Hydrogenophaga sp. SL48: one gene and its partners. Each later gene encodes a partner of the first gene's protein in a complex. Links are inferred from orthologs where the notes say so. Each region holds a gene or a part of one and is shown in the gene's direction. Other genes may lie near its edges.

The links.
Region 2: the proteins of IM738_RS08400 (region 1) and holA are in contact, whole or in part, in a cryo-EM structure (PDB 8GIZ), measured with the Escherichia coli proteins. The link is inferred for Hydrogenophaga sp. SL48 from one-to-one orthologs.
Region 3: the proteins of IM738_RS08400 (region 1) and dnaN are in contact, whole or in part, in a cryo-EM structure (PDB 8GIZ), measured with the Escherichia coli proteins. The link is inferred for Hydrogenophaga sp. SL48 from one-to-one orthologs.
Region 4: the proteins of IM738_RS08400 (region 1) and dnaX are in contact, whole or in part, in a cryo-EM structure (PDB 8GIZ), measured with the Escherichia coli proteins. The link is inferred for Hydrogenophaga sp. SL48 from one-to-one orthologs.

Annotation. Positions count from the first base shown.
Region 1 is NZ_CP063400.1:1,736,537-1,744,210, reverse strand. The notes cover bases 2,047-5,026. They hold IM738_RS08400 (DNA polymerase III subunit delta'), read left to right. Parts: upstream 2,047-3,007; coding sequence 3,008-4,045; downstream 4,046-5,026. Other genes in these bases: IM738_RS08390 (TatD family hydrolase), read left to right, coding at 4,519-5,026; IM738_RS08395 (PilZ domain-containing protein), read left to right, coding at 4,089-4,460; tmk (dTMP kinase), read left to right, coding at 2,319-3,011; mltG (endolytic transglycosylase MltG), read left to right, coding at 2,047-2,312. Outside these bases: IM738_RS08420 (NRDE family protein), read right to left, coding at 1-247; CAF17-like 4Fe-4S cluster assembly/insertion protein YgfZ, read right to left, coding at 264-1,202; more of mltG, read left to right, coding at 1,302-2,046; more of IM738_RS08390, read left to right, coding at 5,027-5,331; IM738_RS08385 (ankyrin repeat domain-containing protein), read left to right, coding at 5,390-6,013; IM738_RS08380 (tripartite tricarboxylate transporter TctB family protein), read left to right, coding at 6,143-6,631; IM738_RS08375 (tripartite tricarboxylate transporter permease), read left to right, coding at 6,647-7,674. UniProt on the Escherichia coli protein: Part of the beta sliding clamp loading complex, which hydrolyzes ATP to load the beta clamp onto primed DNA to form the DNA replication pre-initiation complex.
Region 2 is NZ_CP063400.1:5,036,989-5,044,466, forward strand. What follows is about bases 2,495-5,278. They hold holA (DNA polymerase III subunit delta), read left to right. Parts: upstream 2,495-3,252; coding sequence 3,253-4,305; downstream 4,306-5,278. Other genes in these bases: leuS (leucine--tRNA ligase), read left to right, coding at 2,495-2,644; IM738_RS23995 (LPS-assembly lipoprotein LptE), read left to right, coding at 2,655-3,248; IM738_RS24005 (helix-turn-helix domain-containing protein), read right to left, coding at 4,307-5,275. Also shown: more of leuS, read left to right, coding at 1-2,494; IM738_RS24010 (amino acid ABC transporter substrate-binding protein), read left to right, coding at 5,466-6,665; IM738_RS24015 (branched-chain amino acid ABC transporter permease), read left to right, coding at 6,821-7,478. UniProt on the Escherichia coli protein: Part of the beta sliding clamp loading complex, which hydrolyzes ATP to load the beta clamp onto primed DNA to form the DNA replication pre-initiation complex.
Region 3 is NZ_CP063400.1:4,411,893-4,419,349, forward strand. The notes cover bases 1-2,763. They hold dnaN (DNA polymerase III subunit beta), read left to right. Parts: upstream 1-710; coding sequence 711-1,817; downstream 1,818-2,763. Other genes in these bases: dnaA (chromosomal replication initiator protein DnaA), read left to right, coding at 1-574; gyrB (DNA topoisomerase (ATP-hydrolyzing) subunit B), read left to right, coding at 1,898-2,763. Outside these bases: more of gyrB, read left to right, coding at 2,764-4,528; IM738_RS20860 (hypothetical protein), read left to right, coding at 4,615-5,529; IM738_RS20865 (IS5 family transposase), read left to right, coding at 5,526-6,515; IM738_RS20870 (hypothetical protein), read left to right, coding at 6,605-7,369. UniProt on the Escherichia coli protein: Confers DNA tethering and processivity to DNA polymerases and other proteins. Acts as a clamp, forming a ring around DNA (a reaction catalyzed by the clamp-loading complex) which diffuses in an ATP-independent manner freely and bidirectionally along dsDNA.
Region 4 is NZ_CP063400.1:1,467,473-1,475,142, forward strand. The notes cover bases 1,539-4,514. They hold dnaX (DNA polymerase III subunit gamma/tau), read left to right. Parts: upstream 1,539-2,009; coding sequence 2,010-4,019; downstream 4,020-4,514. Other genes in these bases: IM738_RS07000 (Bug family tripartite tricarboxylate transporter substrate binding protein), read left to right, coding at 1,539-1,760; IM738_RS07015 (YbaB/EbfC family nucleoid-associated protein), read left to right, coding at 4,066-4,398; recR (recombination mediator RecR), read left to right, coding at 4,418-4,514. In the rest of the region: IM738_RS06995 (TIGR03862 family flavoprotein), read left to right, coding at 1-689; more of IM738_RS07000, read left to right, coding at 768-1,538; more of recR, read left to right, coding at 4,515-5,023; IM738_RS07025 (MAPEG family protein), read left to right, coding at 5,050-5,454; IM738_RS07030 (ABC transporter substrate-binding protein), read left to right, coding at 5,672-6,664; IM738_RS07035 (transglycosylase SLT domain-containing protein), read right to left, coding at 6,696-7,670. UniProt on the Escherichia coli protein: Part of the beta sliding clamp loading complex, which hydrolyzes ATP to load the beta clamp onto primed DNA to form the DNA replication pre-initiation complex.

The DNA of each region.
Region 1 (7,674 bases):
GGCTGCGCCGGCCCGGCCCGGGTTGGGCGCTGCGCACGTTGGTGAGCATGGCCACGCGGCCGTTTTCACCCACACCCAGCCAGGTGCCACCGTCGCGCAGATCGCGCCCGGCCAGCACCGTCGATCCGTCAGGCAGGGCCCAACGGTGCAGCGGTTCGGTGGGGCGGTCGAAGAACTCGTCGCGGTTGGCGGCGATCAGCAGCGGGCGGGCCGGGTCGGCGTCGATGGCGAAAGCGATCAGGCACATGCCGGGGCCGGTGGTTTCAAATGTCCGCGAGCAGCGGGTAGGGCAGGGGCAGCAGGTTCAGCGCCGGGCCATCGGCGGCGGCGAGGTGCAACCGACCGCCCTCGGTTGCGCTGGTCTGCATGGAGACGATGGCGCTCCAGCCGGCCTCGGGGTTCGGCGCGGCCTCGACCACGGTGCCGCACGGCTGAGAGGGATCGCTGTCGTGGAAGACCTCCTGGCCCGATGCCATGGCCACGTCGCCCTGCACCACGTAAGCGCGCCGCTTGAGCGTGCCGCGAAACTGGCTGCGTGCGACCACTTCCTGGCCGGGGTAACAACCCTTCTTGAAGTTCACGCCACCGACCGATTCGAGGTTGAGCATCTGCGGCACGAAGGCCTCCACCACCGGTAGCGAGAGCGTGGCCACGCCGCTCATCACCTCCAGCCAGCGCCACTGGGCATCGGCCAGCCGCTCGCCGCCCGGAGCCGGCGTGGCGACCGGCGCCACCCACATCGCACGGCCCACGCCCGACCCCGGATGCAGGCGCACCAACTGGGCGCCATCGGCGTCGAGCTTGCTCCAAGGGGCGGTGGGCAGCGCGGCCGGCACGGCATCGCCCACCAGGCCCCAGAGCTGGAATTCCGCGCTGGCGTCGCTGAGCTTGGCCTTGGCGCGCAGCACGAACATGGACAAACGCTTGAGCGTGGCCTGCAGCAGGTCGGCGCTGCACACCAGAAGAACGTCGTCGTGCGCCCGCTTGAATCCGATGAAGCTGGCCAGCAGGCGCCCTTTGGCCGAGCAGAACCCGGCCAGGCGCGCTTCGGAGAGGCCCAGCAGCGAGAAGTCGTTGGTCAGCTGACCGTGAAGGAACTTGGCCGCTTCTTCACCTTGTGCGCGAATCACGCCCAGGTGGGGCAAGGGTGCTACGCCGTTCAGGGCTGCGGCGAGGGGGAGTCCGGTGGGGCTGGTGGTCATGCGCGGGGCATCGTGTGCCGTGGGGTGAAACAGTGCGGTCGATTATCATGCGCCGACCCTTTCTGCGCCTGACCGCGCCCAGTCCCCGACCTCCTTGCTGTGAAACGTTTTTTTACTTGGTTCCTGCTGGTGCCCATGTTGTTGGCCGGTCTGACCGCAGCTGGTGCGTGGTGGTGGTTAGGGCAGCCGCTGCCCTTGCCGGCCGGGGCGAGTGCGGCGTCGCCACTGGAGTTTCAGGTCGCCCCTGGGTCGTCGGCCCGAGGCGTGGCCGAAGCGGTCACTCAAGCGGGGGTGAACACGCCGCCCACTTTGCTGTACGCGTGGTTCCGGGTCTCGGGGCAGGCGCGGGGCATCAAGGCCGGCACCTATGAAATCAAGCCGGGCACCACGCCGCGAGGCTTGCTGAACCAGCTCGTGAAGGGGGAGCAGGCGCTGCGCAGCCTCACTCTGCTGGAAGGCTGGAACTTTCGCGAGCTGCTGGCCGCCGTGCGGCGCTCGCCCGACCTGACGCAAGACCTGGAGGGGCTGGACGCGGCTGGCGTGATGGCGCGCATCGGCTTCCCCGGTCGCCATCCCGAAGGCCGGTTTTTCCCCGACACCTACCGCATGGTTCGCCATGCCCCGGCCTCCAGCGTGTTGCGCCAGGCCGCCCTGGCCATGGAAGAGCGGCTGGGCCAGGCCTGGGCGCAACGCGACCCGGCCTCGCCACTGCGTGCTCCCGACGAGGCGCTGATCCTGGCGAGCATCATTGAAAAAGAAACCGGTACCGAAGCCGATCGCGCAATGGTGGGCGGCGTGTTCAGCAACCGGCTGCGCATCGGCATGCGGCTGCAGACCGACCCCACCGTGATCTACGGCCTGGGTGAACGCTTCGACGGCAACCTGCGCCGCGCCGACCTGCTGGCCGACACGCCCTACAACAGCTACACCCGCGCCGGCTTGCCGCCCACGCCGATTGCCATGCCGGGCTGGGCGTCGCTGAAGGCCGCCGTCCAGCCGGCCACCACGCCGGCGCTGTACTTCGTGGCACGCGGCGACGGCAGCAGCGTCTTCAGCGCCACCCTGGAAGAACACAATGCGGCAGTGCGCCAGTACCAGCTGCAGCGCTGACCAAACATGCCCCACCCGACTTCCCAGGCCCGAGGCCTCTTCATCAGCTTCGAAGGCATCGACGGTGCCGGCAAGTCCACCCACATTGCCGGGCTGGCCGACGCGTTCCGCGGACAAGGCCGTACCGTCACGCTGACGCGCGAGCCTGGAGGCACGCTGCTGGCCGAGAAGCTTCGCGCGCTGGTGCTGAACGATCCGATGGACCCGCTCACCGAGTCGCTGCTGGTGTTTGCCGCGCGGCGCGACCACCTGATGAATGTGATCGAGCCGGCGCTGGCGCGCGGCGAGGTGGTGTTGTGCGACCGGTTCACCGACGCGACCTTTGCCTACCAGGGCGGCGGACGAGGGTTTGATCTGGGCGTGCTCGGGACACTGGAGCGTTGGGTGCAATCGACGCCCGCCGCCCCGGCCAACACCCTGCGCCAGCCCGACCTGACCGTGTGGTTTGACCTGCCGCCCGAAACGGCCGCCGCCCGCCTGGCCGACGCGCGCGCGCCAGACCGTTTCGAGGCCCAGCCGCTGGACTTCTTCCGCAACGTGGCCGCCGGTTACGCAGTTCGGGCCGAGGCCGATCCCGGCCGGTTTGCCCGCATCCAGGCCGATCAGCCCCGGCACCAGGTCTGGCAACAGCTCACCAGCACCTTCGTGCGGCGCGGCTGGTTGTCCATCATGGTCGCGGCCAACAGCGGTCCCCGATGAGCGCCACGCCTGCCATCGCCGCGCCGTGGATTCAGCGGCAGCTGTCGCAATTGCTCAGCCAGCGCGGCCACGCCTGGCTGCTGCAAGGACCGTCTGGCCTGGGTCAATACGATCTCGGCCTGGGCGTGGCGCAGGCCTGGTTGTGCGAGCAACCCACGCCGGCGGGCGCCTGTGGCGCGTGCGGAAGCTGCCATCTGGTCGGCAGCCGCGCCCACCCCGATCTGGTGGTGCTGATGCCGGAGACGGTGCTGCTGGAGCGCGGCTGGCCGCTCTCGGAATCCGCCCAGAAAGAGATCGACGACAAGAAGCGCAAGCCCAGCAAGGAAATCCGCGTCGACGCCATGCGCGACATGGTGGCTTTCGCGCAGCGCACCAGCGCGCGCGGGCGTGGCACGGCGGTGCTGGTGTACCCGGCCGAGCGCATGAACCACGTGACCGCCAACGCCTTGCTCAAGACACTGGAAGAGCCGGCCGGCGACACCCGCTTCGTGCTCGCCAGCGAGGCCACGCACCAGTTGTTGCCCACCATCCGCAGCCGCTGCCAGACCCATGTGATGACCTGGCCTGCCGAAGCCGAAGCGCTTGAATGGCTACAGACGCAGGCTCGGGCAGAGGGCGCCAAAGACCCGGGCGCTGAACAGGCGAGGGTCTGGCTGCAGGCCTCGGGTGGGCGACCCGACGACGCGCTGGCCTGGGGGCGCAGCGGTCTGGCTGCGGCGCGCTGGAGCGAACTGCCGCGCGCGCTGGCCAAGGGAGACTGGTCGCTGCTGTCCGACTGGACCGCCTCGCAACAGCTGGAGCTGCTGCAAAAACTGTGTCACGACCTGATGTCGGTGGCCGCCGGTGCATCGCCCCGGTTTTTCCCTGCCGACAGCCTTCCACCCGCGCCGCGCTGGATGGCGTTGGCGCGCTGGTCGGGTGCGCTGATGCAGGCCGCCCGAACGGTGGAGCACCCTTACAACCCGGGTCTGATGCAGGAGGCCTGGGTCGCGGCGACGCGACAGGCGCTCGCGCGCACGTCCCAGCGAACCTGATGCCTGGCGCCACGGGCCGGGTTTGCCGCTAAACTTCGACGCCATGAGCACCAGCCCCGTCCCTACCCCAGCGTCGTCGCGGCCGAGCGTGATTCAGCTCTCCATCAAGGAGAAAGCGGCTCTGTATGCCGCCTACATCCCCCTGTTCACCGAGGGCGGCATCTTCATTCCCTCGTCGCGCGACTACCGCATTGGCGATGATGTGTACGTGCTGCTCAGCCTGCCCGACGATCCCCAGCGGTATCCGGTGGCCGGCAAGGTGGCCTGGGTGACGCCGGCCAAGGCGCAAGGCGGTCGCACCCAGGGCGTGGGCATCCGATTTCCGGCCGACGAGAAGTCGAGGCTCCTCAAACTCAAGATCGAAGAGATCCTGGGCACGAGCCTGGGTTCCGATCGCCCCACCCAGACCATCTGATCGTCTGTTTCCAAGGCCCGGCCACGTGGCCCGCATGCCTTGAACCTGTTTCCTCTGCATGTTCACCGACTCCCATTGCCACCTGAGCTTTCCCGAGCTCACCGCCCAGTTGCCGGCCATTCTTTCGGCCATGGATACGGCCCAGGTCGACCGCGCGCTCTGCATTTGCACCACGCTGGAAGAATTCGAGGCGGTGCATGCTCTGGCGCGCGACCACACCAACCTGTGGTCCACGGTCGGCGTGCACCCGGACAACGAAGGGGTTCAGGAGCCCAGCCTCCAAGACCTCCTGGAGCGTGCGGCGCGCCCGCGCGTGGTGGGCATTGGCGAAACCGGTCTGGACTACTACCGCCTCAACGGACGAAGCCTCGCCGACATGGAATGGCAGCGAGACCGCTACAGGGTCCACATTCAGGCCGGCCGTGGGACCGACCTGCCGCTCGTGATCCACACCCGCAGCGCATCTGACGACACCCTGGCCATCCTGAAAGAAGAGGGCGGTTTCGCCTCCAGCGCGGGTGGTGAAGCGCTGCCGCCATCCCGCGGCGTGTTCCACTGCTTCACGGAAACCGAAGCGGTGGCCCGCGCAGCACTGGACCTGGATTTCTTCATCTCCTTCTCGGGCATTCTGACGTTTCGCAACGCCAGCGAGCTGCGCGAGGTCGCCCGGTTCGTGCCGCTGGACCACTTGCTGATCGAGACCGACAGCCCGTATCTCGCGCCGGTGCCGCACCGCGGCAAGACCAACAACCCGTCGTACGTGCCGCACGTGGCGCAACAGATCGCCGAGATCAAGGGGTTGAGCGTGGACGAAGTGGGTGAAGCGACCAGCCGCAATTTTGAACAGCTGTTCAACCGGGTGGTGCGCTGAAATGCAGATGCATCACTTTAAAAAACTGAAAAAGAACATTGTTCTGTATGTTCTTTTTTTGACGTCTTTTGCCGCTTCTGCGGGCTCTTTCGACGACTTTTTCAAAGCCGCCCAGCTGGACAACGAGTCGGCCATGGTCGAGCTGGCCCTGCGAGGCTTTGATCTGAACACCCGCAACGAGCGAGGCGACCACGCGCTGCACGTGGCCCTGCGCGAAGACTCGCCCAAGGTGGTGAATTTCCTGCTCAGCCAGGGCACGGTGAAAGTGGAGTCGCGCAATGCCCAGGGGGAAAGCCCACTGATGATCGCTGCCATCATGGGCCAGCTGGAGTCCGCGAAACGGTTGATCCAGCACGGAGCCGAGGTCAACAAGACGGGCTGGACGCCCCTGCACTACGCCGCCTCGCGCACCGAATCCGACAGTGTGGAGATGGTGCGTCTCATGCTGCAGCACCATGCCTACATCGATGCCGAGTCGCCGAACAAGAGCACGCCGCTGATGCTGGCCGCCCACTACGGTCATGCCGACGTCGTGCGCCTTCTGCTTGAGGAGGGTGCCGATCCCACCCTGCGCAACGAACAAGGACTGACCGCAGTGGACTTCGCCCGCCGGGCGGGGCGGGATGACATGGCCGAACTGGTGGCGGCCGCACTGCGCGCACGGCGCCCCCAGCAGCGGTGAAGCCGGACAAGGGAAGAAACGCTGTCGCCACCGCACCATTCTGAGGGCCTGCTGTAGGTGTAACCCACATGCCTGCCAAGGCCAAAGCCCCCCAGAATCGCGCTTGTTATTTATCCGAGGAGACAAGCCATGGCCATCGCCAGTCAAAAAGACTTTTTTTCGGGACTCATGTTCGCCGCCGTCGGTGGCAGCTTCGCCTGGGGAGCCCAAAGCTACCAGGTGGGGGGCGCCGCCCGCATGGGACCCGGTTATTTCCCGCTCATGCTGGGCATCATCCTGGCGGTTCTGGGCGTGATCATCACGTTCAAGTCGTTCACACAGGGAGGGCCCGGGGGCGACAAGATCGGCGCCTTTGCCTGGCGCCCGCTGGGCTTCGTGCTCGGGGCCAATTTGGCCTTTGGCGCGCTGCTCGTCGGCCTGCCATCGATCGGCTTTCCCGCGATGGGCCTGATCGTGGCCATCTACGCGCTCGTGTTCATCGCCAGCATGGCGCAGCCGGGGATGAAGATCAAGGCCACGCTGGTTCTCGCCACCATCCTGGCGGCCGGCAGCTACGGTGCCTTTGTCAAATTGCTGAACCTGCAGTTCCCCGTGTGGCCTGCGTTCCTGACGAACTGATCTCAAGGACCGACCATGGAATTGATTGACAACCTCTCGCTGGGTTTCAGCGTCGCGTTCACCCTCCAGAACCTGATGTACGCCTTCGTCGGCTGCCTGCTGGGCACGCTGATCGGCGTTTTGCCAGGCATTGGCCCGGTGGCGACCATCGCCATGCTGCTGCCAGCCACCTACGGCCTGCCGCCGGTGGCCGCGCTCATCATGCTGGCCGGCATCTATTACGGTGCGCAATACGGTGGCTCGACCACCGCCATCCTGGTGAACCTGCCCGGTGAATCGTCCTCGGTGGTGACGGTGATCGACGGTTACCAGATGGCGCGCAAGGGCAGGGCAGGCCCCGCTCTCGCGGCGGCCGGTCTGGGCTCGTTCTTCGCCGGCTGCGTGGGCACGCTGATCGTGGCCGCCTTCGCGCCGCCGCTGACCGAGATGGCGCTGAACTTCGGCCCTGCCGAGTACTTCTCGCTCATGATTGTCGGCCTGATCGGTGCCGTGGTGCTGGCCTCCGGCTCGCTGATCAAGGCCCTGGCCATGATCCTGCTGGGCCTGCTGCTGGGTCTGGTGGGCACCGACGTGAACTCCGGCGTGGCACGGTTCAGCTTTGACATCCCCGAGCTCACCGACGGTATCAGCTTCATCGTGATCGCGATGGGCGTGTTCGGCTACGGCGAAATCATCAACAACCTGTCGCAGCCCGAAGAACACCGCGAGGTCTTCACCGGCAAGGTCGAAGGCATCATGCCGACCAAAGAAGATTTCAAGAACATGGTGCCGGCGGTTCTGCGTGGCACGGCGCTGGGTTCTGCGCTCGGCATCCTGCCCGGTGGCGGTGCGCTGCTGTCTGCTTTCGCCGCCTACACGATCGAGAAGAAGACCAAGCTGAAGCCCGGTGAAGTGCCGTTCGGCCAGGGCAACATCCGCGGTGTGGCGGCCCCTGAGTCGGCCAACAACGCCGGTTCGCAAACCTCGTTCATCCCGCTGCTGACCCTGGGCATTCCGCCCAACGCCGTGATGGCGCTGATGGTCGGTGCCATGACCATCCACAA
Region 2 (7,478 bases), 3.3 Mb from region 1 along the record:
CCACTGGAACGCCAACGACGCCTACCGCGTGACCGAGGTCGCCGGCAAGAAGAAGTTCTACGCCTGCTCCATGCTGCCCTACCCCAGCGGCAAGCTGCACATGGGCCATGTGCGCAACTACACCATCAACGACATGCTCACGCGTTACCTGCGCATGAACGGTCACAACGTGCTGATGCCCATGGGCTGGGACGCCTTCGGCCTGCCGGCCGAAAACGCGGCGCTGAAGAACGGCGTGCCACCGGCCAAATGGACGTACGAAAACATCGCCTACATGAAGCAGCAGATGCAGGCCATGGGGCTGGCCATCGACTGGAGCCGCGAGGTCGCGACCTGCGACCCGACGTACTACAAATGGAACCAGTGGCTGTTCCTGAAGATGCTGGAGAAGGGCATCGCCTACCGCAAGACCCAGATCGTCAACTGGGACCCGGTGGACCAGACAGTGCTGGCCAACGAGCAGGTGATCGACGGCAAGGGCTGGCGCACCGGCGCCACGGTGGAAAAGCGCGAAATCCCCGGCTATTACCTGAACATCACGTCCTACGCCGACGAGCTGCTCGACCACGTGCAGCTGGGCAACCCCAAGGCGACCCTCAACGGCTGGCCCGACAAGGTGCGCCTGATGCAGGAGAACTGGATCGGCAAGAGCGAGGGCGTGCGCTTTGCCTTCCCGCACTCGATCCAAGGCGCTGACGGCGCGCTGATCGGCGACGGCAGGATGTACGTCTTCACCACGCGCGCCGACACCATCATGGGCGTGACCTTCTGCGCCGTGGCCGCCGAGCACCCGCTGGCCCACCACGCCGCATTGACCAACCCCGCATTGGCGGCGTTCATCGAAGAATGCAAGACCGGCGGCACCACCGAAGCCGAGCTCGCCACGCAGGAAAAGAAGGGCATGGCCACCGGCCTGTTCGTCACGCACCCTCTCACCGGCGCGCAGGTCGGGGTCTGGGTCGGCAACTACGTGCTCATGAGCTACGGCGACGGCGCCGTGATGGGCGTGCCGGCGCACGATGAGCGCGACTTCGCGTTTGCACTGAAGTACGACCTGAAGATCCAGCAGGTGGTGGCCGTGGAAGGCGAGATTTTTTCCGCATTCGCCTGGGCCGACTGGTACGGGGACAAGCAGCGCGGCGTGTGCGTCAACTCCGGCGTGCTCGACGGCTTGGGTCAGAAGGCCGCCGTCGACAAGGTCGCCGAGCTGCTGGCCGCCCAAGGCCTGGGCGAGAAGAAGACCACCTTCCGCCTGCGCGACTGGGGCATCAGCCGCCAACGCTACTGGGGCACGCCCATTCCCATCATCCACTGCGCGGAACACGGCGCGGTGCCGGTGCCTGAAAAAGACCTGCCGGTGGTGCTGCCGCAGGACTGCATCCCCGACGGCTCGGGCAACCCGCTGCACAAACATGAAGGCTTCCATGCTGGCGTGGTGTGCCCGGTGTGTGGCAAGCCCGCGCGGCGCGAGACCGACACCATGGACACCTTCGTGGATTCGTCCTGGTACTTCATGCGTTACTGCGACCCGACCAACAGCGAGAAGATGGTGGCCGAGGGCGCGGACTACTGGATGCCGATGGACCAGTACATCGGTGGCATCGAACACGCCATCCTGCACCTGCTCTACGCGCGCTTCTGGACCAAGGTCATGCGCGACCTCGGCCTCGTGAAGGTGGACGAGCCCTTCAGCAAGCTGCTGACCCAGGGCATGGTGCTCAACCACATCTACTCGCGCCGCACCGAGAAGGGCGGCAAGGACTACTTCTGGCCGCAGGACGTGGAGCACGTGTTCGACGAAGCGGGCAAGGTGATTGGCGCGAAGCTGATCAAGGCGGTGGAGTCCAGCGGGGTCACGCTGCCGGTGGGCACTGCGATCGACTACGAGGGCGTGGGCACCATGTCCAAGTCCAAGAACAACGGCGTCGATCCGCAGGACCTGATCGAGAAGTACGGCGCCGACACCGCGCGCCTGTACACCATGTTCACCGCGCCGCCCGAGGCCACGCTGGAGTGGAACGACGCGGCGGTGGAAGGCAGCTACCGCTTTCTGCGCCGCGTCTGGGGCTTTGGCAACAAGCTCTCGGCCACGGCGGACCTGGGCGCGCTCGCGGCCAGCGTGGGCACGCAGTCGCTGTCCAAGGCGGCCAAGGCGCTGCGCCTGGAGGTGCACACCGTGCTCAAGCAGGTGGACTACGACTACCAGCGCATGCAATACAACACGGTGGTCTCGGGCGCAATGAAGATGCTCAACGCCCTGGACGACTTCAAGGGCGACGGCTCCGCCGGTGACAACGCCGCGCTGGCCGAAGGTTTCGGCATGCTGCTGCGCTGCATCTACCCGGCCACGCCGCACATCGCGCACAGCCTCTGGACCGAGCTCGGCTACGCCGCCGCCTCGGGCGAGCTGCTCGACGCGCCCTGGCCGCAGGCCGACGAGGCCGCGCTGCAGCGCGACGAGATCGAGCTCATGCTGCAGATCAACGGCAAGCTGCGCGGCAGCGTCACCGTGCCGGCCAGCGCCGACAAGGCCGCCATCGAAGCTGCGGCCTTGGCCAGCGAGGCCTTCGTCAAACAGGCCAATGGCGCTGCGCCCAAAAAGGTCGTGGTGGTGCCGGGCCGTCTGGTCAACGTGGTGGTATAAAAGTCGCGTCATGAAACCCAACACCCCCTTCGCCCCCCAGTCCTCCCGCGAGACGCCGGAGCCTTCCTTGTCCGGGCGGCGCGTGGCGCTGAGGGCGCTGGCCAGCGCGGGTGCGCTGCTCGCGACCGCTGGCCTGGGGGGGTGCGGTTTTGCCTTGCGCCAGGCGCCCAAGTTCGCGTTTGAATCGGTGTTGGTGACCGGGTTCGAGAACACGCAGGTGTCCAGAGCCCTCCAGCAGGCGATGGTGTCCGCCGGCATCCAGGTGGCCAACGCCTCCAAGGCCGCGCAGACCACCCCCGCAGCGGTGCCCGTGCAGGTGGTTTTGCATGTGGCCCGTGACCATCATGAGCGTGTGGTGTCGGGACAGACCGACTCGGGTCAGGTGCGGGAGCTGACGCTGCGCGTGCGTTTCCGCTTCCGTCTGAGCACGGTAGCAGGCAAGGTCCTGATCGACGACACCGAGCTGCTGCTGGAGCGCGACATCAGCTTCACGGAAACCGCCGCGCTGGCCAAGGCGGCGGAAGAGAACACCATGTTCCACGACATGGAAGGCGATATCGCGCAGCAGGTGCTGCGCCGCCTGGCCGCCGTGAAGTCGCTCTGACGCCATGCAGGTGGCCGCCCCGCAGCTGGCCGGGCAATTGCAGCGCGGACTCAAGTCTCTCTACACCCTGCACGGCGACGAGCCGCTGCTGATCCAGGAAGCGGCAGACGCCATCCGCGCCGTGGCGCGCGAGCAGGGCTACACCGAGCGCACCGTGCACACGGTGGCCGGGGCTCACTTTGACTGGAGCGAGGTGCTCGCCAGCGGGGGCTCCATGAGCCTGTTCGCTGACAAACAACTGATCGAAATCCGGGTGCCCTCAGGCAAGCCCGGCAAGGACGGCTCTCAGGTCCTGCAGCAGTTGGCCGAGGCCGCGCGGGACAACGACAGCACGCTCACGCTGGTGCTGCTGCCTCGCCTGGATGCCGCCACGCAGAAGGGCGCCTGGTTTGCTGCGCTCGACAGCTTTGGCGTGACGGTGAAGGTGGACCCGGTCGAGCGCCAGGCGCTGCCGGCCTGGATCGCGCAGCGCCTGCAGCAGCAGGGTCAGCGCGTCGCGGCGGGGGAAGAAGGCCAGCGCACGCTGCAGTTTTTTGCCGACCGCGTCGAGGGCAACCTGCTGGCCGCGCACCAGGAGATCCAGAAGCTCGGGCTGCTGTACCCGGCCGGCGAGCTGTCGCTGGAGCAGGTCGAAAACGCGGTGCTCAACGTGGCCCGCTACACCCCGTTCAAGCTGGCCGAAGCCGTGCTGGGCGGCCAGGTGCTGCGTGTGCAACGCATGCTCGACGGGTTGCAGGCCGAGGGCGAAGCCGCCGTGCTGGTGCACTGGGCGCTGTCCGAAGACATTCGCACGCTCAACCGCATCCGCAACGCGATGGACGCCGGCCGCCCCTTGCCGATGGCCTTGCGCGAAAACCGGGTCTGGGGCTTGAAGGAAAAGCTGATGGAGCGCGCGCTGCCGCTGATCCGGCCCGCCCAGCTGGCCCAGTGGCTGCAGGACGCACACACGGTGGACGGTATCGTCAAGGGCCTCAAGCAGCCCGACTGGCCGGCCGACCCGTGGGACGCGCTGCACCGCATGGCGCTGCGGGTGGCGCAGGCCTGCGCGCTGCGCTGACTCAGGCCGCTGCCGACTGGCGCAGCGCGGTGTCCCGGAAGTCGCTGGGCGAAAGACCGGCGTGTTCCCGGAACACGCGACTGAAATGGGCGCCGTTGTTGAAGCCCCATGAAAACGCGATGTCCGTGATCGTGCGCTGCGCCAGGGCCGGGTTCTTCAGGTCGCGCATGCAGGCCTGCAAACGGCGCCGCAGGATGTGGTGTGCCAGCGTGTCGTCCTCGGTGCTGAAGGCGTTGTGCAGGTGGCGCTTGCTGCAGTTCATCGATTGCGCGATGCGCTCGATGGACAGGCCCGGGTCGCGCAGGTGCTGCCCGATGTGTTCGCGGATGCGGTCGCGAAACGCTTCGAGCTGGGTGGTGGCGCTCTCGCGGCCGGCCAGTTCCTGCAGCGACAGGCGCACCAGCTCGATGATCATCTCGCCCACTCCACGGGCGGTGGTGGCGTTCATGGCGGGCAGCTCCTGGTAGGTGCTGCGCATGGTCTCCAGGGCCACACGTGAAATGCCGCTGGCGCCGCCCACATGGCGCGCCATCAGGGGTTCCAGCCGCAGGCCCCGTTCGATGAACTGCTGCTTGGGCAGCATCACGATGAGGTGCTCCACCCGCTCCGGGTTGGCGATTTCGTAGCTGCCGGTGGTGTCGTAGATGGCCCAGCCGCCCGGCCGCACCCAGGCCTGCCGCCCGTGCTGCTCGACCGCGGCGCTGCCTTGCCAGGGGGCGACGATCTTGAGGTAGCTGGTGTCGCTGGCGCTGGCCAGCTTGGGGCTGCGCAGCACGCGGTGCCGGTTCGCTTCCAGCTTGGTCAGCACCACGTCACCGGCGTGCGAGGCGCTCATGTGGCCGTCGAACCCGGTGTCGCCGTACAGGTCGGACTCCAGGCCGCCGAAGTGCCGCCACACCCAGTCGCGCCAGGCGGCAGCGCGTTCGCCGGGGGCGACAGCGTCGGTGCTCATCACGGGCGAAGGGGTCATGCGGTCTCCAGCAGGGGGGTGCGGAAATTATGGTGGGGCACCCACATCCCTGGGGTGGGCAGGGTTGGGGGTTTTCCCGCATGCGTGTGCACGTTCCGGCAAGCGGCTTGTGCATCGTCAGCAAAGCCCGCCGGCGGCCAGCTCACTAGCATCAAGGTCTCTGCCAGTCGAACACCACAGGAGACAAGCCATGGTCCAGTCCACCCGCCGTCTGATCCTCAAGGGCGCCGCCGCTTCGGTGGGCGCCATGTCCTTTGCCCCGCAACTCATGGCGCAGTCCGCGCCGGTGCGCGTCGGCTATTCGATGTCGCGCACCGGCCCCTGGACGGGCGGCGCGCAGGTGAGCCAGGAGCCCAACTACCTGCTCTGGGCCGAGCAGCAGAATGCCGCGGGCGGCCTCGACGTGAAAGGCGTGAAGCGGCAGATCGAGTTGATCAGCAGCGACGACCGCAGCGACACCGAGACCGTGGTTCGCACCTACGAAAAACTCATGGGCAGCGACAAGGTCGATCTGGTGCTGCCGCCCTGGGGCTCCAACGCCAACTTCGCCGTGGCCCCGCTGGCCAACCGGTTCCAGTACCCGTTCCTGGCGCCCACCGCACTGAGCAAGCGCCTGGTGGAAATGCGCCTGCCGTACTTCTTCCTGCTGCTGCAGCAGCCCGCGCCCATGACCAACGCGCTGGTCGACATGCTCAAGGCCAACGGCGTGAAGACCGTGGCGCTGATTTATGTGGACGACCTGTTCGGCCTGGAGAACTTCGCCGCTTTCAAGGTGGCGCTGCAGGGCAGTGGCATCACGCTGGTGGAGGACAAGAGCTACCCCGGTGGTGTGAAAGACCTCTCGCCCGTGCTGCGCTCGATGAAGGACAAGAACCCGGACGCGTTCGTGGGCTTCACCTACCCGCCCGACACCATCCTGGCCAGCCGCCAGGCCAAGGAAGTGGGCTTCAACCCGAAGTTCTTCTACGCCTCGGTGGGCACGGCCTTCCAGCTCTACCGCAACGTGATGACGCCCGCCGGCGCCGAAGGCGTGTTGGGCATGGGCTCGTGGAACGGCAAGACCAGCCCGGCCGCCAAGGCTTACTTCGACGCGCACACCAAGAAGTTCGCCGGCAAGGAACCCGATCGCTGGGCCAGCGGCGCCTGCTGGTCGGGGCTGGAGATCCTCACCAACGCCTGCAAGCAGGTTGGTCTGGACCGCAAGGCCATCCGGGACTACGTGGCCAACACCACGCACAAGACGATTCTGGGCGACATCAAGTTCAACGGCAGCGAGAACGTGGGCACGCCAGGGACCGTGGGTCAGTGGCAGAACGGGGAGTTCGAGGTGGTGTGGCCGAAGTCGGTGGCGACTGCAGCCTTGAACCCCAACAAGCCCGCGTGGAAGTGACACACCGTTGGTCCTGCGCTGTTCGCAGGACCTGAGTCCATCACCAAACCCCAGCCGTTCGGGCTGAGCCTGTCGAAGCCCATCCAGCCATGTCTGCGTGAGCCCTTCGACAAGCTCAGGGCGAACGGGGTTGTGTTTCCGGCCCCCCAAATCCCATGTCCTTCTCCGCCTGGCTCGAACTCCTCGCCTCCGGTCTCATCACCGGGGGCATCTACGCGCTCGTCGCGCTCGGGCTGAACCTGCAGTATGGGTTGATGCGCATCCTCAACATCGCGCACGGCGAGTTCCTGATGGTGGGGGCTTACCTCACCTGGATGGCGCAGACCTCGCTGGGGCTGAATCCGCTGTTCATGGTGCCGGTGTCGTTCGCCATGCTGTTCGTGCTGGGGTGGGTGATCCACCGCCTGTGTTTCCGCCGCCTCACCGCCACCTCGCCCAACCTCGACATCTTTGAAGCCCGCGGCCTCATGGTGGCCTTCGGCCTCATGTTCCTGGTGCAGAACTTCGCGTCGTGGATGTGGGGTGGCGATCTGCGCGGCTACGACTTCCTCACCGAGCCGGTGCAGATCCCGCTGCCCATGGGGGAGGCGCAGTTTGCCGGCAACAAGCTGCTGGTGTTTGCGCTGGCCCTGCTGTTCTCGGGCGCGCTCATCGTGCTCATGCGCACCACGCTGCTGGGCAAGGGCGTGCGCGCGCTCATGCAGTCGCCCACCGGCGCGCAGCTCATGGGCATCAACACCCAGCGCCTGCACCCGCTCATGTTCGGCATCGGCCTGGGCCTCTCGGGCGTGGCCGGTTGCCTGATCTCCATGG
Region 3 (7,457 bases), 2.7 Mb from region 1 along the record:
CATCCACGAGCGCCTGGTCTCGCGCTTCGATTCTGGCCTCACGGTCGCCATCGAGCCACCCGAACTGGAAATGCGGGTGGCGATCCTGATCAACAAGGCCGCGGTGGAAAACGCCGTCATGCCCGAGGAAGTGGCCTTCTTCGTGGCCAAGAACGTGCGTTCCAACGTGCGCGAGCTCGAAGGTGCTTTGCGGAAAATCCTGGCCTATTCGCGCTTCAACCAGAAGGAAATCTCGATCCAGCTGGCGCGCGACGCGCTGAAAGACCTGCTGTCGATCCAGAACCGGCAAATTTCGGTCGAGAACATTCAGAAGACCGTGGCCGACTACTACAAGATCAAGGTCGCGGACATGTACAGCAAGAAGCGCCCGGCCAGCATCGCCCGCCCGCGCCAGATTGCGATGTTCATCGCCAAGGAACTGACGCAAAAGAGCCTGCCGGAAATCGGCGAACTGTTCGGTGGCCGGGACCACACCACGGTGCTGCACGCGGTGCGCAAGATCGGCGCCGAACGCCAGCAGAACAGCGAGCTCAACCAACAGCTGCACGTGCTGGAACAGACGCTCAAGGGATGAGGGCCCTGGTTTGCGGAAGGCCCGCGCAAAAAGGTGAAAATAGGCGAGTTTTGGGCTCTGAGGGGGCCCTGCTGCAAGCCCGAGGAGTGCGCCGGAGCGGAGCGCCACCAGTCAACCAAGGACGAAAGAGTCTGACATGATCGTTTTGAAATCGACCCAGGACAAGGTGTTGGCTGCGCTGCAGTCGGTCGCGGGCATCGTGGAGCGCCGGCACACCCTGCCGATCCTGGCCAATGTGCTGCTGCGCAAGACCGGCTCGGCCGTGCAGCTGACCACCAGCGACCTGGAAATCCAGATCCGCACCACGGCCCAACTCGACGGCGACGACGGCAACTTCGCCACCACCCTGGGCGCGCGCAAGCTGATCGACATCCTGCGCACCATGCCATCGGATCAGACCGTCAGCCTGGAGAACACCGGCGGCAAGCTGGTGCTCAAGGGCGGCAAGAGCCGCTTCACGCTGCAAAGCATGCCGCCCGAAGACTTCCCGCTGGTGCAGGAATCCGCCAGCTTCGGCCCCGTGTTCGCCGTGCCGCAGAAGACGCTCAAGAGCCTGCTCGGCCAGGTGTCGTTCGCGATGGCCGTGCACGACATCCGCTACTACCTCAACGGCATCCTCTTCGTGGCCGAAGGCAAGAAGCTCAGCCTGGTCGCCACCGACGGCCACCGCCTGGCGTTTGCCAGCGCCGAGCTGGACGTGGAAGTGCCCAAACAGGAGGTGATCCTGCCGCGCAAGACCGTGATCGAACTGCAGCGCCTGCTGTCTGACAAGGAAGGCGCGATCGAGATGCAGTTCGCCGCCAACCAGGCCAAGTTCAGCTTCGATGGCATGGAATTCGTCACCAAGCTGGTCGAGGGCAAGTTCCCCGACTACAACCGCGTGATCCCGAAGAACCACAAGAACATCGTCACGCTCGGCCGTCAGCCGCTGCTGGCCTCGCTGCAGCGCACCGCCATCATGACGAGCGAGAAGTTCAAGGGCGTGCGCCTGAACGTCGAACCTGGCGCGCTGCGTGTCGCGTCGAGCAACGCCGAGCAGGAAGAGGCCGTGGACGAACTCGACATCGACTACGGTGGCGACACGATCGAGATCGGCTTCAATGTCACCTACCTGATCGACGCGCTGCAGAACATGAGCCAGGAGATGGTTCGCATCGAGCTGGCAGACGGCAACAGCTCGGCACTCGTCACCAACCCCGACGACAACGCGTTCAAGTACGTTGTCATGCCGATGCGCATCTGATCGTTCACCGATCCTGCTCCCCCAAGCCCGACCCGCTGCACAGCGGGTTTGGCCTTTCTAGCGATTGAGAAAAGTTCACCATGTCCGAAGCCAACCAGCCCGCAGAAACCGGTTCCGACGCCGTCAACACCGGCGAAGCCGGGGCCGCCAGCTCCAATTTCCAGCCCACCATCGACGCCCACCAGGCCGGCGCGAGCGAGGGGTATGGCGAGGGTGCCATCCAGATCCTGGAAGGCCTGGAAGCGGTGCGCAAACGCCCGGGCATGTACATCGGCGACACCTCCGACGGCACCGGCCTGCATCACCTGGTGTTCGAGGTGGTGGACAACTCCATCGACGAAGCGCTGGCCGGTCACTGCGACGACATCGTCGTGACGATTCACAGCGACAACTCCATCAGCGTCACCGACAACGGCCGCGGCATCCCGACCGGTGTGAAGATGGACGACAAGCACGAGCCCAAGCGCTCGGCCGCCGAGATCGCGCTGACCGAGCTGCACGCTGGCGGCAAGTTCAACCAGAACAGCTACAAGGTCTCGGGCGGCCTGCACGGCGTGGGCGTCTCCTGCGTCAACGCTCTGAGCCAGTGGCTGCGGCTGACCGTGCGCCGCGAAGGCAAGATGCACCAGATCGAGTTCGCACGCGGCTTCGTGCAGAACCGCATCGTCGAGACCAACGCCGACGGCATCGAAGTCTCGCCCATGAAGGTGGCCGGGGACACCGAGAAGCGCGGCACGGAAGTGCACTTCCTGCCCGACTACGAAATCTTCAAGGAGAACAACGATTTCCACTACGAGATCCTCAGCAAGCGCCTGCGCGAGCTGAGCTTCCTGAACAACGGCGTGCGCATCCGCCTGAAGGACGAACGCAGTGGCAAGGAAGACGACTTCTCCGGTGCTGGCGGCGTCAAGGGCTTTGTCGATTTCATCAACAAAGGCAAGACGGTCCTGCATCCCAACGTGTTCCACGCGCTGGGCGACCGCGCCAGCGACCAGGGCACCAACATCGGCGTTGAAGTGGCCATGCAGTGGAACAGCGGCTACAACGAGCAGGTGCTCTGCTTCACCAACAACATCCCACAGCGCGACGGCGGCACCCACCTCACCGGCCTGCGCGCCGCGATGACGCGCGTCATCAACAAATACATCGAAGAACACGAGTTCGCCAAGAAGGCCAAGGTCGAGGTCACCGGCGACGACATGCGAGAAGGCCTGTGCTGCGTGCTGAGCGTGAAGGTGCCCGAGCCCAAGTTCTCCAGCCAGACCAAGGACAAGCTGGTCTCCAGCGAAGTGCGCGGCCCGGTGGAAGACATCGTGAGCCGCCTGCTGGCCGACTACCTGCAGGAGCGCCCGAACGACGCCAAGATCATCTGCGGCAAGATCGTTGAAGCCGCCCGCGCCCGCGAGGCCGCCCGCAAGGCCCGCGAAATGACGCGCCGCAAAGGCGTGCTCGACGGCATGGGCCTGCCCGGCAAACTGGCCGACTGCCAGGAAAAAGACCCGGCGCTGTGCGAGATCTACATCGTCGAGGGCGACTCCGCCGGTGGCTCCGCCAAGCAGGGCCGCGACCGCAAGTTCCAGGCGATCCTGCCGCTGCGCGGCAAGATCCTGAACGTGGAAAAAGCGCGCTACGAAAAGCTGCTCACCTCCAACGAAATCCTGACCCTCATCACCGCGCTGGGCACCGGTATCGGCAAGGCCGGCAGCGAAAGCGCCAACGGTGACGGCAAGGACGACTTCGACGTCGCCAAGCTGCGCTACCACCGCATCATCATCATGACCGACGCCGACGTGGACGGCGCGCACATCCGCACCCTGCTGCTCACCTTCTTCTACCGCCAGATGCCCGAGCTGGTGGAGCGCGGCCACATCTACATCGCGCAGCCGCCGCTCTACAAGGTGAAGGCCGGCAAGGAAGAGCTGTACCTGAAAGACGGCCCGGCGCTCGACGGCTTCCTGCTGCGCATCGCTCTGAAAGACGCCAAGGTGTCCACCGGCGGCGCGACCAACAACCTGCTCGAAGGCGACACGCTCAACGAACTCGCGCGCAAGCACCAGGTGGCCGAACACGTGATCTCGCGCCTCTCCAACTTCATGGACCCCGAAGCCCTGCGCGCCATGGCCGACGGCGTGAGCATCAAGCTCGACACGGTGGAAGAAGCCGAAGCCAGCGCCGTCGCGCTGCAGGTCAAACTGCGCGAACTCAGCACCACCGGCGTGCCCGCCGAAGTGGCCGGCGAGTTCGACGTGCGCACCGACAAGCCCATCCTGCGCATCAGCCGCCGCCACCACGGCAACATCAAGAGCAGCGTCATCACGCAAGACTTCGTGCACGGCGCCGATTACGCGGCCCTGGCCAACGCCGCCGAAACCTTCCGTGGCCTGCTCGGCGACGGCGCCAGGGTCATGCGCGGTGAAGGCGAGAAGCAGAAGGAAGAAAAGGTCGGCGACTTCCGCCAGGCCATGCAGTGGCTGATCAGCGAAGCCGAGCGCACCACCAGCCGCCAGCGCTACAAAGGCCTGGGCGAAATGAACCCCGCCCAGCTCTGGGAAACGACGATGGACCCGACCGTGCGCCGCCTGCTGCGCGTGCAGATCGACGACGCGATCGAAGCGGATCGCGTGTTCACGATGTTGATGGGGGATGAGGTGGAACCACGGCGAGAATTTATTGAAACCAATGCGCTGCGGGCGGGCAACATCGACGTTTGATCTTGTGTAGAGAGACCTGTAAGCTGAGAAACCGAGGCCCATAAATTGAGAAATTTATGGGCCTCTTCTTTTGCATAGTCTAAGCAATGGCGACCATTCACCCTTCGTACATTGGCGTCACCACGCCAAAGAATGCGCCACCCAAACCTGAAATCGAGGAAATCTACGAAGAGGTGATGGCGGTACTTAGACGATTTAGAGCGGAGTCCATCGTCGACGCAGCACTTAACGACCTTTGGAATGCGCCAAAAGACAAGCTAATGGCAATGCAATCTGCTCCTTGGTTAACCCTACTTTTAGTGAAGTGGGCTGTCCAGGACCCCCGGGTTTTAATTCGAGTGGGGCCAAAAATCTCCCACAATACGTTGCACGAACTAAAACAGCGTCTCTGGAATGCCGAGCCTCCTGCCAGTCGAAAAGAAGACGATTTCAATGTCTACTTAATGTTTCGCACCATTTTCCATTGCCAACTCGAATTCCAGAGAAATGAATCCTGGGGATTCCTTAGGTGGGCCAGTTTAATTGCGCCACTCGACAGAAATCATATCTGCCGCCAACTTTTTCGAGAAGAACTCGGCATTGAACCTAATGACTTCATCGACCTAACATTTTTGATATATGCATCAGTACTTGACGGCAATCTGAAAATCGAGAAACGATTTTTAGCACCCTTCAGGAATCATTTTGGCGCGAAGATTGACCGCATATTCGACTTATACGGCCTTAGTCTTCCAGACTTAAGAATTGAACTTCAGAAGCCAAACACTCAGGACATCTATGGTCGAGGTGAGCTTTACGAATTTCCACACCTTAAGCGATGGCCCCTTGTGAAAGCGAGAAACGGATTCTACTTCTGTTGGCATCCCTTAGTTTTTTCAAGAGGAATAGAAGAGTCCGTTCATCTTCGACTATCTAGACATGGTCAAAGATACACTGATTCATTTAGGGAAGGTCTGCAAAACCGCGGCGCCGTGGGCCGATGTGAGACAGTGACGTCATGAAGCAAATGAGCCTGGGCGAGAGCGGATTCGAGCGCAAGACCAAGAGAACGCGCAAGCGCGAGTTCCTCGACGAGATGAACCTGGTAGTGCCGTGGACCGAGCTGGTGTCGCTGATTGCACAGCATGCACCAACGCCTGGCGCCAAGGGTGGTCGTCCGCCGTTTGCCGTGCGAACCATGCTTCGCATTCACTTCCTGCAGCAGTGGTTCAACCTGTCCGACCCGGCGATGGAGGAGGCGCTGTACGACACGCCCATGTTTCGAGAGTTTGCGGGGCTGGACCAGGGTGAGGAGAACTTGCCTGACGAGAGCACCATCCTGCGCTTTCGCCATCTGCTCGAACAACACAACTTGAGCCTGCAATTGCTTGCCACGGTCAACGCCACCCTGGCCGACAAAGGCCTGCTGCTCAAGAGCGGTACGGTCGTCGACGCCACGCTCATTGCCGCCCCCAGCTCGACCAAGAACAACAGCGGCGAACGCGACCCCGAGATGCATCAGACCAAGAAGGGCAACCAGTGGCACTTCGGGATGAAAGCGCATATTGGGGTCGATGCCGAATCGGGCCTGGTGCACACCGTCAAGGCCACAGCGGCCAACGCGCACGACATCACCCAGGCCAGCGAACTGCTGCACGGCGACGAAACCGATGTCTTTGCCGACTCTGGCTACCGGGGCGTTCACAAGCGCGATGAGGTGATCAAGGACCATCCCGAGGTCCACTGGTACGTGGCCATGATGCCCAGCCATCGCAAGGCGCTGGACAAGGAAACGCCCATGGGCTCGATCATGGAAGCGCTGGAGAAAACCAAGGCGCGCATCCGAGCCAAGGTCGAACACCCGTTCCGGGTGATCAAGCGCCAGTTCGGATATGTGAAGGTGCGCTACCGGGGATTGGCCAAGAACACGGCGCAGCTGCACACCCTGTTTGCGTTGTCCAACATCTGGATGGTGCGCCGAACGCTTTTGAAGGAGACCCGAGGATGAGTGCGTCCGAATGCGGCCAACGGCCACGAATCAGGGCGAAATCGGCCAACAAAGCGCCCTCGTGAGCCTGAAATCGCCATCATTTGAAATTGCATGCATCACCTCGCGCCGTAGCGGGTGTTGTGCAGACCTTCCTTAGCAAGGTTTTCGAAAAGTACGTAATCACTCTTGTTCAGCAGGTGAATTTACCCTATCTTACAGAGAAAGATATTAAACAAAGACTAGGACCGGGAAGTTCGTCGGTCGAAGCCATAATTCAAGAAAAAGACTGCAATATTCTTATCGAAGCAAAGATGAGTTTATTTTCGGATGATGTATTAGTTCAAGAGAATACAAAATCTGCATTTGAGAAAACCAAGCACCTGAGGAAAGCAATCCACCAAGGACAGACCATTAGCAATCTAATCCGAAGCAAGCCAGAGTCTTTCGATGATTGCCCGAACAAGACAACAGACTACTTGATTGTGGTTACCAGCCGGGAACTAATAGTCGGGAATGGGCACCAATTGCTGCGACTCTATTCTGAAAAGAATGCCTCTGATGTTCAGATGCAACATCACGTCAAACTCCCCCTAGAGAATATCTTCGTTATCTCAGTCGAAGATTTTGAAAACCTTACTACCGCCGTGCGGGAAGGAAACCTAAATTTACAGTTGACTCTTGAGCATGCCGTTAGTGCCAACAAGCATCCATCCACATCTCAACTGCTCTTTTCGGATGCAATGAAAAAGCTCAATAGCGAGTGGCGACGCCCCCCTTTAATTGAAGCGGCAGTAGAAGAGTCTATAAAGCGAATGGAGGTGCTTCAGAAAGCCACCAATCTGCTTGAGAAGCAAATGGATAATCAACCCTAATTAAGCACAATTGACTCGGACATTCCCTCGCTGACGCCAGAATAGATACGTAGACGCAGTTTTGAATTAACTCTAAACAGGTGCTATG
Region 4 (7,670 bases), 270 kb from region 1 along the record:
CCGCCGAGGTGGACCTGGCGCCGCTGCAACCGTCCAACGGGGGCTTTGAGGTGCAGGGCGGTTGGACGCCCTTGTTCCGCGAACGCTTCGCGGGGCAGCCCTTCAAATCGGTCGCGATCCGGTTTGCCGACGACCAGGGTCACAGCTTTCAGAAAAAGGGAGAGTTCGTCGCCACCGCCACCGGCGTGGAAGGCAGCCTGGTCTACGCTGTCTCCAGCGGGCTGCGCGATCAGATCAACCGGACCGGCAGCGCCACCTTCCACCTCAACCTGCTGCCCGACCGCAGCCCGGAAGACGTGCTCAAACAGGTGGCGCACCCCCGAGGGTCGCGCAGCCTCTCCAGCCACCTCAAGAGCCGGCTCGGGCTGGACGGCATCAAGATGGCCATCCTGCACGAGCGGTGCCCCAAGGCCACGATGAACGACCCGGTCGCGCTCGCGGTCGCGATCCAGGCCCTGCCCATCACGCTCGCCGCCACCCGGCCGATCGACGAAGCCATCAGCACGGCCGGTGGTGTGCGCTTCGAAGCGCTGGACGAAGCGCTGATGGTGCAGCGCCGTCCCGGCCTCTTTTGCGCGGGTGAGATGCTGGACTGGGAAGCGCCCACCGGCGGCTACCTGCTCACGGCTTGCCTGGCCAGCGGTGTGGTGGCGGGGCAGGGCGTGGCGCGCTGGCTCAAGGCCCATTGATGGGGTGTCATCACGCCGTCAAGACCCGGGTCTAGAGTTCCACGGGTTCTTTTTGCCCTGTCCTGGAGATGTTTGCCCATGTTCGTGTCCGTTTTGCACCGCCGCCGCTTTTGCCATCAGCTCGCCGCAGGCCTCGTCGCCTTGAGCGCGGGTGCTGCCCAGGCCAATGGCTTTCCTGATCGGCCCATCAAGATCGTCGTGCCGTTCGCGCCCGGGGCCGGCACCGACGCCATGGGCCGCCTGATCGCGGCGAAGCTGGCCGAGTTGCTGAAGATCAGCGTCGTCGTGGACAACCGCGCGGGGGCTTCCGGTGCCTTGGGCGCCCAGGAGGTCGCCAAGGCCGCGCCCGACGGCCACACCTTGCTGCTCGCCGCAGCGCCCTTCACCACGGTGCCCGCCGCGCTGCCAGGTGCGGGCTACGACCCCATCGCCGGCTTCACCCCGGTGGGCATGTTTGCCCACGGCCCGCTCGTCTGGGCCGCGAGCAAAGACCTGCCCGCGAACACCCTGTCCGAGGTGGTGGCACTGGCACGCAGCCAGCCCGGCCGCCTGAACTACGGCTCGGCCGGGGTCGGCGGCATCAACCACCTGGTGCTCGAATCGCTCAAGGCGCACACCGGCACGTTCATCACGCACATTCCCTACCGTGGCATTGCGCCCGCCACCGTGGACACCCTGTCCGGGCAGATCCAGCTGCTCACCGGGACCATCCCCGCGCTCGCACCCTACATCCGGGACGGCCGCCTCAAGGCCCTCGCCGTCACCAGCCAGGGCCGCAGCCCCGCGCTGCCGCAGGTGCCCGGCATGCAAGAGTCGGGGTTTGCCGATGTCAACGTGCTGAACTACTTTGCGCTGGTCGCACCGAAAGGCACACCCGACGCCGTGGTGCAGCAGATCAATGCCGCGCTGGCCCAGGTGGTGGCCATGCCCGATGTGAAAGAGCGCCTGGCCAAAGACGCGCTGGAGCCCGCCACCGGCACGCCGGCGCAGCTCGCGCTGTTCCTGCAAAAAGACGTGGACGGCTGGAAGCGGGTGGTGGAGCGCCAGAAGCTCAAGATCGACGCTTTCTGATCGGGGCTGCCTGGCCCAGACAGCAAAAAGGCCGCTGATGCGGCCTTTTTGCTGTAGCGCGTGCGATGCGCTGAATAAGGTGACGAGCCTTGACCCCGGCACTGACTCCACAGTTAGGGCTGCTTGGTTCCCCACCTGACCCGGTTGGCCGCTTCACCATGCGGGAAGGCCCGTCGGGGTGAATTGTAGGCGATGGCAGCGACCTTTGCCGGACCGGGCGCGGTGAGGGCGCCGCTTAGAATCGACACCATGTCTTACGTCGTCCTGGCCCGCAAGTACCGCCCGCGCAATTTCACCGAAATGGTGGGGCAGGCGCACGTGGTCCAGGCCCTCACGAACGCGCTCACGACCCAGCGCCTGCACCACGCCTACCTGTTCACCGGCACGCGTGGCGTGGGCAAGACCACCGTCTCGCGCATCCTGGCCAAGTCGCTCAACTGCTTGGGCACGGACGGGCAGGGTGGCATCACCGCCGAGCCATGTGGCGTGTGCCAGGCCTGCACCGATATCGACTCGGGCCGCTTCGTGGACTACACCGAGCTCGACGCGGCCTCGAACCGCGGCGTGGACGAGGTCCAGGCGCTGCTGGAGCAGGCGGTCTACAAGCCGGTGCAGGGCCGCTTCAAGGTCTTCATGATCGACGAGGTGCACATGCTCACCGGGCACGCGTTCAACGCGATGCTCAAGACGCTGGAAGAGCCGCCCGAGTACCTGAAGTTCGTGCTGGCCACGACCGACCCGCAGAAGGTGCCGGTGACCGTGCTCTCGCGTTGCCTGCAGTTCAACCTGCGCCCGATGGCACCGGAGACCGTGCTGGAGCATCTGGGTCAGGTGCTTCAGGCTGAAAACGTGCCGGCCGAGACGCAGGCGCTGCGCCTGATCTCGCGCGCCGCGCGCGGCTCCATGCGCGACGCGCTCTCGCTGACCGACCAGGCCATTGCCTTCGGCGGCGGTCAGTTGCAGGAAGCAACCGTGCGCCAGATGCTCGGCGCCGTGGACCGCTCGTATGTGCTGCGTCTGATCGATGCACTGGCGCGGGCCGACGGCGCCACGGTGGTGGACACGGTCGACAGCCTGCGCACCAACGGCCTCAACGCCGCGTCGACACTGGAAGAAATGACCGGCCTGCTGCAGCGCATGGCCGTGCTGCAGGCGGTGCCCGAACGGCTGGCCTTGCAGGAATCGGACGACCCCGACACCCCCGAGATCGTGCGCCTGGCCCATGCGCTGCCGGCCGACGAAACCCAGTTGCTGTACAGCCTGTGCCTGCACGGCCGTGGCGAACTGGGCCTGGCGCCCGACGAGTACGCCGCGCTCACCATGGTGTTGCTGCGCCTGCTGGCGTTCAAGCCTTCCGGCACGACCCCTGTGGCCGCGGCGGAAAAAAAAACACTGAAAACGGCGGTTGAGGCGCCTGCTGCGGTTCCGCCGGCCGCGCCTGCGCCGGTGGCATCTCCACGCACGCCTGCGGAGGTTCGGCCTGCCCAGGCCATGGCGAGCCCGGTGGCCGCGCCTGTTGCGCCACCCGCGACGCCGTCACCACCGGCTCCCCTCAACGTTCGAACCGTGACCGAGGCGTCCGCCCAGCCAGTGGCCACCCGTCACGAGGTTCTAGATGACGACGATGGCCCGCCCTGGGTGGAAGACCCGGAAGAGCCACCAACGGACGAGGGTGTGCAGACCAGCCGCCGTGTCGTGGCGATTCCGGTGCGCGAGGCGGGCCTCTCTCCACGGCTGGACCAGCTGCGCGAGCCCGGTGAAACGGTGCGCTTGCCTGAGCTGGTGACCAGTGCCGAAGGCGATGTCTGGTTTGACGCGGTGATGCAGCTCGTGCGCGCCGAGACGATCACCGCGCTGGTGCGCGAGCTGGGGCTGCAGTCGCAGCTGGTGGCGCGCGACGCCGACCAGTGGGTGCTTCGCGTGGAGCGCGAGTCGCTCAACCAGGGCAACACCCGGGAACGCCTGGGCACGGCGTTGAAGACGCTGGGCCACGATATCCGCCTGGTGGTGGAGATCGGCCCGGTGAACGACTCTGCCGCGCTGCGCCTGGCGGCCGAAGCCGCGCGCCGTCAGCGCGAGGCCGAACAAATCATCCGGGACGACCCCTTCGTGCAGGCGATGATGCGCGACTTTGGCGGCAGAATCGTGCCCGGCACGCTCAAGGCCACGGACATGCGCCCCCACACTCCGCCGCTGCGCGGGTCGCTGCCCCCCGAGGGGGTTGAGCCGCCTCGGGGCGGCCCGGCGGCGGCTCGCTGAGCCTTCTGAATTCATTCTTTTTTCCAATCAGAACACAAGGATCACCATGTTCAACAAAGGACAACTCGCCGGTCTCATGAAGCAGGCCCAGGCCATGCAGGACAACCTGAAAAAAGCCCAGGACGAGCTGGCTTTCATCGAGGTCACCGGTGAATCCGGCGCTGGCCTGGTGAAGGTGCTGATGACCTGCAAACACGACGTCAAGCGCGTCACCATCGACCCCAGCCTGCTGGCCGACGACAAGGACATGCTGGAAGACCTGGTCGCCGCGGCCTTCAATGCGGCCGTGCGCAAGGCCGAAGAAACGTCGAACGAGAAGATGGGCAAGCTCACGGCGGGCATGCCTGGTCTGCCGGGCGGCATGAAGTTTCCCTTCTGATGGCCCGCCGCCCATACGCGTGACCGCCACCCACTCCCTGGAACTGCTGGTGCAGGCGCTGCGGCGTCTGCCGGGGGTGGGCGTGAAATCGGCGCAGCGCATGGCATTTCACCTGCTGCAGCACGACCGGGAGGGTGCGCTGCACCTGGCGCAGGCGCTGCAACATGCCTGCGCCGAGGTGAAACACTGTGCGCTCTGCCACACCTTCACCGAAAAAGACATCTGCCCCACCTGCCTGGACGCGCGGCGCGACCGCAGCCAGCTGTGTGTGCTGGAAACACCCGCAGATCAGGACGCCATGGAGCGCACCGGTGCCTACAAGGGCCTGTACTTCGTGCTCATGGGCAAGCTCAGTCCGCTCGACGGTGTGGGGCCGCGCGACATTGGCCTGCAGAAGCTGTTTGACCGCATCGACGCGCAGGTGGATGGGCAGAGCGAGGTGCGCGAAGTGATCCTGGCGACCAACTTCACCGCCGAGGGCGAAACCACGGCGCATGTGATTGCGCAGTCGCTCAAGGCGCGGGGTGTGAGCGTGACCCGGCTCGCGCGGGGGGTGCCGGTGGGCAGCGAACTGGAATACGTTGATCTGGGCACCATTGCCCATGCTTTGGTGGACCGCCGCTGAGCGGCCACGACCCTGGAGAGCGACTCATGACATTCGCCGGATTGACCCTGGCCTACTGGACGGTGCTGGTGGCCGCGCTGCTGCCCATCGCGTGTGCGGGCCTGGCGAAGTGGGGCATGTTTTCGAAGCCGCGCCGCGAGGGCGGTTACGACAACCACAACCCGCGCGCCTGGTTGGCGCAGCAAGGTGACTGGCGTGCGCGCGCCAACGCGGCACAGGCCAACAGCTTTGAATCCCTGCCCTTTTACATCGGGGCTGTGATCATTGCGCACCAGCTCGGCGCGTTCCAGACCCGGCTGGATCTGATGGCGTTTCTCTACGTCGTGCTGCGCCTGATGTACATCCTGTTCTATCTGGCCGACATGGCCACGCTGCGCAGCCTGGTCTGGACGGTCGCACTGGCGGTGAACATCGCGATCCTGTTCATCTGATCGCATCGCGCGTGCCCACGCCACGCTGACATTTGCTTGCAAACTTGTTCTCGGTGAAAACCCGCTCGGGAGTCGCCCCGATGCGCTTGTGCCTGTCCTCCCCTAGTCTCGGTGCTTCAATGAAGTCAGGGACAAGAGAGGATGTGGCATGTGGAGTCGCCGTGATTGCGCGCGCTGGTTGGCATCGGCTGCACTGGGTGCAGGGGTGCCTGCGGCGATGGGTCAAGTCAGACCCATTGCGCCGCCTGCGCTGCCGCGCGCGCCCATCGGGCGTGTGCAGCTGGCGGTCGAAAAGAAGTCGGCGTTTTGCTACCTGCCCTTGACCATCGCAGAGCGCCTCGGTTATTTCGCTGCGGAGGGTCTGGACGTTCAGGTGCGTGAGCTGAGCGAGCCGGGTCACGCGCTCCAGGCGCTGCTGTCGGGGTCGGTCCAGGCCCTGTCTGGTCCTTACAGCCTCGCCATCAGGCTGCAGGCGCGTGGGCAGGCCTTTCCGTCCATCGTGCTGCAAGGGCGCGCCCCGCAACTGGTGATGGGGGTCTCGCGCAAAACCATGGGTGCCTTCCGCGATGTCCGCGATCTGCGCGGCCGCAAGGTGGCGGTGACGGCCATGGGTTCGGCCAGCCAGCGCCTGACCCAGGTGCTGCTGTCCAACGCCAGGCTGGGCAGCGATGCCGTGCAGTATGTGCCGATGAACAGCCCTTCAACGGCGGTGGCGGCTTTTCGAACCGGCCAGATCGATGCCATCTGCTACACCGACCCGGTGATCACGCAACTGGAGCAGGACGGCGGGCTGCGGGTGGTGGCGGACACGCGCACAGTGCGCGGCAACGCCGAGGTGTTTGGCGGGCCGATGCCGGCGGGTTGTCTGAGTGTGTCGGCCGAGTACCTGGCCGAACATCCCACCGAGTGCCAGGCGATGGTGAATGCGATGGTGCACGCACTGAAATGGCTTCAGACGGCAGGGCCGTCGGACATCAACAAAACCGTGCCCGAGTCGTATTTTTCGGGTGACCGGGCACTGTATCTGGCGGCGTTCAGCCGGGCGCGCGAGGCCTGGGCACCCGACGGCCTCATGCCTGAAACCGGACCACAGAACGTGGCCCGTGTGCTGGAGCGGTTCGACGAAGGCGCTGCGTCCAAGAAAGTGGACCTGGCGCTGACCTACACCAACGCCCTGGCGCAGAAGGCCAAAACCCGGTTCCGGGCCTGAGCACACCCGGCCGCCCGGACGGGGCCGTTCGTCAGTTCTTGCGCGCCTTGCGGCCGTTCTTGCCTTCGGCCGCGACCCTGACCTCGGAGCGCTTGCCTTTCGCCTGGCTTTGCCGCGCGGGCTTTTCTCGTTTGGCTTGCTTGCCGGGCTTGCCCGCGCGTTTTTCCGCCCGTACCGTGGCCTTGCCGTCACGCCCCTTTTTGCGTACGGAGACAGCAGCGCTCTTGCGCGACGGGGCCGAACCGCTGGCCAGCTTGGCCGAGCGCGGCAGCATCAAGGTGACGCGCTGACCCGCCTTCAGACGCTCGTTGACCGACATGCGGTTCCACCCGGCAGCACTCGCGGCGCTCACCCCATAGCGTTGTGCCAGGCGCGCCAGGTTGTCGCCCTTGCGGGCGCGCACGATCGAGCGCTTGAGAATGATGTCGGGTGCCAGGCTGAGTTGCGCGTTGTCGGCCACGAACTCGCTCACGTCGTTGTTGCGCTGTCCGCTGCGAGGCACCAGCAGGCTGGAGCCGGCGCGCACCTTCATGCGCGGCGGGATGTTGTTGACCTCGCGCAACTCCGATTCGCTCATGCCCACGCGGTCCGCCACCTCGGCCACGCTCATGGTGGTTGGTGCGACCCAGGCGGTCCAGCTCGCGAGCTGGCCCCGGTACCCCTTGAGCTTGTCCTCGAACACCTTGGCGTTGTCCCAGGGCAGCAGGATGTTGGGTGTGCCCGCGGCCATCACGAGGGGCTGCTTGATCGAGGGGTTGAGCGAGCGGAAGTCTTTTTCGCTGATGCCGGCCATGCCAGCGATCAGTGTGACGTCCATGTCGCGCTCCAGCGTCACGGTGTCGAAGAACGGGTGGTTGCCGATCAGGGGCAGCTGGGCGCTGAAGGCTTCCGGGCGTGCGACGATGTTCTCCACCGCCTGCAGCTTGGGCACGTACATGCGCGTCTCCAGCGGCATGTTGATGTCGTTGTAGGTGGCCGGCAGGCCCGCTCGCTGATTGCGGGTGAT